2 regions of the Flavonifractor sp. HCP28S3_F3 genome follow, and region 2 is predicted to be linked to the other one. Evidence: riboswitches for the same ligand, from Rfam matches in the RefSeq annotation. Region 2 holds a riboswitch; the other holds the start of a gene.
What was found. A riboswitch is a leader RNA that binds a small molecule or an ion and turns the genes downstream of it on or off. The one in region 2 is predicted to bind glycine.

Region 1 (3,403 bases), on a different contig from region 2:
GAATACTCCTGGCCTGAACTGTCGGCGGCGTCAGCGGTAAAGTCGGGGATATCCTCGCTGTCCACGTGCACCGTGTAGCTGACGGCGGTAGCCCGATCGGTTTCAAAATACAGATACAGCCCATTGCTCCCGGTGCCATATGGATTGAGCACAGCCAGAGGTGTGGTGGCCGTCCACGCCATATCCCCTGTGTGCTTCAGCTCCTCCAGGGCGCCTTCCAGCCGCTCCTGCACGCCCAAATCATAATAGCTGAATCCTTCTTCCTCGATATCCTGAGGCACCAGTTGGATAGCCCGCAGGCCATCTCCCAGTTCTGCCTCCGCGAAGTCCACCTGCCACTCGTCCATCTCAGCAATGACATCGCCGGTCTCAAAGGTCCAGTCGGTACGCACGGTGTGCTCCTGCTCCGTAAAATATTTTGAGACCAGCAGAATCGTTACCGGGATCAGGATCACCAGAGCGATCACGATGACCAGCAGGATCAGGCCTGTTTTCTTCCAGCTCTTTTTTGACGTCGCGTTCTTTGATGCCATATTTTTCGCCTCATTTTAAAATTTTTATTATAAAAGTGAAATGGCTATCAGCACAACACCCAATGCGGTAAGGATCACGCCAGTCAGGCGATTAAGCAGCAACGCATCTGCACGGGTGGCGATTTTAGCTGCGATCTGCGCCCAGATAAGCGTGAAGATCACACACATCACCAGTAGGAGCGGACGGGGCACACTGCCCATGGCAAAGTGACTCAAAGACCCTGTCAGCGCAGAAAAGGTCATCACAAAGACGCTGGTCCCCACAGCGGTTTTCAGCTCGTAGCCCAGTACCGCCGTCAATACCATCAGCATCATCATGCCGCCGCCTGCTCCGAAAAAGCCGCAGACCAGTCCGATACAGGCGCCGCCCACAGCCCCCTTGATGATCTGCACAGCGCGGCTGCCGCCCTGAAGGGTGCGGTTTGGCGACGTGACGGGAAAAAACAGGAAGCGCAGACCAAGCACCAGCGTCATGAATACGGAAAATCCGCCCAGCGTGCTGTTGGGCACCATAGTGGACAGCCAGCTGCCCACCATGGTCATGCCCAGCACCCCGCACATCATCACCAGCCCGTTTTTGATGTCGATGGCGCCGTTTTTCGCATAAGTATAGGCACTGACCGCGCTGGCCAACACGTCACTGGCCAGTGCAATGGCAATGGCGTCATAGGCCGGCACGCCCAGAAAGGTGACCAGCATAGGGCTGATCACCGTGGCCGCACTCATTCCCGCAAAACCAGTACCCAGTCCCGCGCCAGCGCCGGCCAGAAAGCAGATCAAGATCTGAAACCAAAGCTCATTCAACTCAGACTTACTCCTTAGTTATGGGTTCTCTGTCCTATGCTAGCAGATACCGGCTTTTTTCTCAACAGTTTCCTTGTGGGACAACCGCAAATTTTTGACATATTATTTTTCCGACAGAAACCATACACTTGACAATGTCCACCTGTGGCGCTATAATGTCCTTCACAAGTAAACAGGACAGTTGAAGCGCCCAGGAAAAAGCATTGGCTTGCCGAAGGAATAACACTCTCAGGCGTTCCGCTCCGGAACAAAGACTGCGCGTGAATGTCACTCTGGAGAAGCTCACGAACTGGGTGCCGAAGGGGCAAAGCGGTGGAAGAAAGGCCGCCAATCTCTCAGGCAAAAGGACAGAGGATAAACGATACCGGCGGTGCCGTTTGGCCCGACCGGGGATTTTGTTTGTTTTTCAGGCCGTGGGCAGACCCACGGCCTGTTTTCTTGAGAAAACAAAAGCGAGGAATCACTATGTCGGAAGCACTGCAATCGTTAGAAGCCTGGCTCTATCCCATCGTCTGCGACATCAACATCACACTGTCCAGCTACATTCTGGTCTTTCTGCTGATCGGAGTAGGGCTGTGGTATTCCATCCGCACCCGGTTCATTCAGATTCGCTGCTTTGGTGAGGGCATGCGGAAGGTCTTTGGCAATCTGTCCCTGCACGGCGGCCGTCAGGAACGGGGCATGAGCTCCTTCCAGGCTCTGGCTACAGCCATCGCCGCCCAGGTGGGTACCGGCAATATCGTGGGCGCCTCCGGTGCCATTCTTACTGGCGGTCCCGGCGCCATCTTCTGGATGTGGGTCATCGCCTTCTTCGGCATGGCCACCATCTATGCTGAAGCCACGTTGGCCGTCAAGACCCGCGTGGTGGACGAGAAGGGCAATATCCATGGCGGCCCGGTCTACTACATCACCACCGCCTTCAAGGGCACTTTCGGTAAGTTCCTGGCCGGCTTCTTTGCCGTGGCTATCATCCTGGCCCTGGGATTCATGGGCTGCATGGTCCAGTCCAACTCTATCGGCTCCACCTTCCAGACCGCTTTCGGCGTGCCCTCTTGGGCAGTGGGCATCGTGCTGGTCATCATCTGCGCGGTGATCTTCCTGGGCGGCATCAATCGGCTGGCAGCTGTGACCGAAAAGCTGGTGCCCATCATGGCGGTGATCTTCCTGGCTGGCGGTCTGGTGGTACTGGTAGTCCGCTTCCGCTATATTCCTGAAACCTTCGCCATGATCTTCCGCTATGCCTTCCAGCCCCAGGCCATTATCGGCGGTGGGTTCGGCTACGCCATCAAAACAGCCATCAGCCAGGGCGCCAAGCGGGGCCTGTTCTCCAACGAGGCCGGCATGGGTTCCACCCCCCACGCCCACGCCCAGGCCAACGTGAAGGATCCTCATGAGCAGGGCGTGGTGGCTATGGTAGGCGTATTCATCGACACCTTCGTGGTACTGACCCTCAACGCCCTTGTGGTCATCTCCACCCTGTACACCAGCGACGGCATTCTCCACACTGGCGTTATCCCGGAGGGAATCAGCAAAACCAATCTGGCTCAGACGGCCTTCGGTACCGTGTTCGGCACGGAAGGCGGTGCCATGTTCGTGGCGGTCTGCCTGTTCTTCTTCGCCTTTTCCACCGTGCTGGGCTGGAACATGTTCGGCAAGATCAACGTGGTCTACCTTTTCGGCAAGAAGGCAGCCCCTGTATACGCTGTCATCGCTCTGCTTTTCATTTTCCTGGGCACCCTTATGTCCAACGATCTGGTGTGGGAGCTGACCGACATGTTCAACAACCTGATGGTCATCCCCAACGCTATCGCCCTTTTCGCCCTGACGAGCACGGTAACCAGTATCGCCCACGGCAGAGGGACACGGCAATCGATCAAAAAGTAAGGCTCCCAGCAAAATAAAAGGCTGCCGGTGCATGATCAACATGCACCGGCAGCTTTTTTATTCCCCCATTTCCAGACCTGCCACCACTTCCCGTACACAGGCCAGGAAATGAGCGGTCAGAGGCGAGGGGGCCTTTCCACTTCGGGTGGCAAGGCCGATCTCACGGAAGCGGGGTCGCTCCA
Region 2 (3,403 bases):
TGGATCCTCGAATTTGCTTCCGACGGAACCGCAGCGGCCTACAACGGCTACGCTTCCGCCCAGGAGCAGTCGGAAGCCTATTACTCCGTCCCGCCACAGACCGCGGAGGAACTGCTGGCCTATATCCAACAGTATGGGGAGCCCCATGAACTTGGGGATGGCACCATCAGTTCCTCCACGTTCCATGATTGAGCGGGATATGAATCAAAAACGGGCAGGCAGGTACTGCACAGTACCTGTCTGCCCGTCTCTTTTATCTCCGCAGCAGCAGAGGCTGGAGCTGCTCCCCACGGAGGGCGGCGTCGATGGTGTCGCACACCTGGGAGAAGTCGGCCACCAGGGAGGTGGGCTTCTCCGCCGGGTCGTCCTGGCCGAAGGGGACGAAGTAGACGTGCTTCTTGTCCAGCAGGGTACCGATGTTTTTGGCGGAGGCCGCCAGGCCGTCATTGGTGGCCATGCAGATCACCACCGGAGCGCCGTTGCGCAGGTGGGCCTTGGCCGCCATGGTCACCGTGGTGTCGGTGATGCCGTTTGCCAGCTTAGCCAGGGTATTGCCGGTGCAGGGACAGATGACCAGCACATCCAGCAGGTGCTTGGGGCCGATGGGCTCGGCCTTGGGGATGGAGTCAATGACCCGCTTGTCGCAGATGCGCTCCATCTCCCGCATGTACTCATGGGCCGGTCCGAACCGGCTGTCGGTGGCGGCACTGGTCTCGGAAACAATGGGGGTCACGTCCCCATAGCGGGCGTGGACCTTTTCCAGGGCCGTCATAGCCTGATGATACGTACAAAAGGACCCGCAGAAGGCGAATCCCACCCGAATGGGTTCCATAGCTACACTCCCAACTCATTCAAAATATGACAAATGGTATTGCGCAGGTAGGCCGCCGCCGTGGCCGGAGCCACCTTGCCGGGGAGAGACAGGGCCTGGATGGCCTTCACCCCCAGAGCTTTGGCGGCGGCAAAATCCACACCGCCGGGAAGGGAGGCCAGGTCGATGACCACGCACTCCGGCTTGAGCTCCTTCAGCTCCTCTTCTCCCAGCACCTGCACAGGCACGGTGTTGACCACCAGGTCGTACCCGCACAGCCAGCCCTTCAGCTCCCCGGTGTGCTCGGTGCCGAACCCGAAGCCCTCCGCCCAGGTCAGGTCGGCGTACTTCCGGGCGGCCACACTGACCTTGGCCCCCAGCCCCGCCAGCCGGGGCGCCAGGGCTCTGCCCAGCCGTCCGTAGCCGATGACCAGAGCCCGGCTGCCGTGGAGGGTGACGGGCATCTCCTCCAGGGCGATCTGGATGGCCCCTTCGGCGGTGGGCACCGCGTTGGCCACCGCCAGCTCCTCCCGGGCAAAATAGTCGTGGAGGACCAGTCCCCGGTCCCGGGCCATGGCCTGGGTGCCCGGGTCCACCCGGCCGGCGCAGATCACCTGGCCCGGCCGCAGGGCGGCAAAGACCCCCTCCAGGGGGATCTCCTGTTCCGCCAGAGGGGCGTTCAGCTTTCCGCTCGAAGCCGCCACCGGCAGAGGGAGCACCACGCAGTCGGCCAGCGCCGCCCCGGAAAGCTCCCGCTCCTCCTTCACGCCCTCAACCGCCGGACCCAGGCCCAGGGTATGTACGGTGTGTCCGTCCTCCGCCAGCAGGCCCGCCAGCCGCGCCTGCCGCCGGTCCCCGCCGATGATCCAGATATCCAATTCATGCCGCACGGTATCCGCCTCCTTTCCTGCCGCATCCCATCTTATGTAAGTCCGGGGAAAGGGTGAAACGAGAAAGTGACGGTTGACTTTTCGGAAAACGTACCATATACTGAGGTTGGAAATAAACCCATAAGTTCATATGGTCGGATGACGGGACCGGGAGAGCGCGGCACAGGCCGCCGCCGAAGGGGCAGCGCAGTGATCTCTCAGGCAGAAGGACCGGTCCCTGACGAGACTCTGGAAAGCGGGCTGCGGCCCGCGCCGACGGGGGCAAAACTCTCAGGTACCAGGACAGAGGCGCATGGCGTAATTGCCATGCGCTTTTTTGCTGTTCAAAAAGGAGGTAATGGAGATGGAACAGAAGACCCCGCTTTACGACCGCCATGTGGCGGCGGGAGGCAAGATCGTCCCCTTCGCCGGGTGGCTGCTGCCGGTGCAGTACTCCGGCGTCATCGCCGAGCACAAGGCGGTGCGCTCCGCCTGCGGCCTGTTCGACGTGTCCCACATGGGAGAGCTGGTGCTCCGGGGAACCGACGCCCTGGCTAACGTGAACCATCTGATGACCAACGACTTTTCCGGCATGTACGAGGGTCAGGCCCGCTACTCCCCCATGTGCTATGACGATGGCGGCGTGGTGGACGACCTGATCGTGTACAAGGTGAGCGACACGGTGTACTTCATTGTGGTCAACGCCGCCAACAAGGACAAGGACGCCGCCTGGATTTCCGAACATCTCACCGGGGACTGCACCATGGAGGATTGGTCGGACAGGGTGGCCCAGCTGGCCCTCCAGGGTCCCAGGGCGGAGGAGATCCTCCGCACCCTGACATCCGATATCCCGGAAAAAAACTACTCCGCCGTGCTGAAGGGCACCGTAAAGGGCTTCCCCTGCATGGTCTCCCGGACGGGCTACACCGGAGAGGACGGCTTCGAGCTGTACTGCGCCCCGGTGGACGCCCCCGCCCTGTGGGACGCCCTGCTGGAGGCGGGTCAGCCCTTCGGCCTGGTCCCCTGCGGTCTGGGCGCCCGGGACACCCTGCGGCTGGAGGCCGCCATGCCCCTCTACGGCCACGAGCTCTCCCCCACCATCAACCCCTACGAGGCGGTGCTGGGTATTTTCGTCAAGCTGGATAAGCCCGACTTCATCGGCAAGGCCGCCCTGGAGAACGCCCGTCCCGTGTCCCGCCGCCGGGTGGGGCTGAAGATCACCGGCCGGGGCATCGCCCGGGAGGAGTGCCCGGTGTACGACGGAGAGAAGCAGATCGGCGTAGTCACCTCGGGCACCCACTGCCCCTGGCTGGGCCAGGCGGTAGCCATGGCCAGGGTGGACGTGGCTTACAAGGAGCCGGGCACCGTGGTGCAGGTGGACGTCCGGGGCCGGAGGATCGAGGCAGAGGTCATCAAAACCCCGTTCTATAAGAGAGGGTAAACTTCTTTCATTACAATACAGGAGGTAATCGTTATGAACATCCCCAATGAACTGCAGTATACCAGATCTCACGAGTGGCTGCTGACCGAGGACGGCGTGGCCACCGTCGGCCTCACCGACTTTGCCCAGGACGCTCTGGGCGACATCGTGTTCGTCAACCTGCCCCAGCCCGGGGACGAGGTGAACGCCGGGGAGGCCTTTGGTGACGTGGAGTCCGTGAAGGCGGTGTCCGACGTGATCTCTCCGGTATCCGGCGTGGTGATGGAGGTCAACGAGGAGCTG

Region 1: it holds a riboswitch for glycine, as region 2 does, so the genes downstream of both, ACTNB1_RS00425 (alanine/glycine:cation symporter family protein) here and gcvT (glycine cleavage system aminomethyltransferase GcvT) in region 2, are expected to answer to the same signal.

What each region holds. Positions count from the first base shown of each region.
Region 1 is NZ_JBQHUF010000001.1:76,463-79,865, reverse strand. It holds gene ACTNB1_RS00435 (aryl-sulfate sulfotransferase) at 1-533, opposite strand, end outside; gene ACTNB1_RS00430 (sulfite exporter TauE/SafE family protein) at 561-1,337, opposite strand; glycine riboswitch at 1,608-1,690, shown strand; gene ACTNB1_RS00425 (alanine/glycine:cation symporter family protein) at 1,803-3,221, shown strand; gene ACTNB1_RS00420 (LysR family transcriptional regulator) at 3,279-3,403, opposite strand, start outside.
Region 2 is NZ_JBQHUF010000004.1:97,953-101,355, forward strand. It holds gene ACTNB1_RS05690 (hypothetical protein) at 1-192, shown strand, start outside; gene ACTNB1_RS05695 (dipicolinate synthase subunit B) at 254-832, opposite strand; gene dpsA (dipicolinate synthase subunit DpsA) at 835-1,701, opposite strand; glycine riboswitch at 1,840-1,924, shown strand; gene gcvT (glycine cleavage system aminomethyltransferase GcvT) at 2,045-3,121, shown strand; gene gcvH (glycine cleavage system protein GcvH) at 3,155-3,403, shown strand, end outside.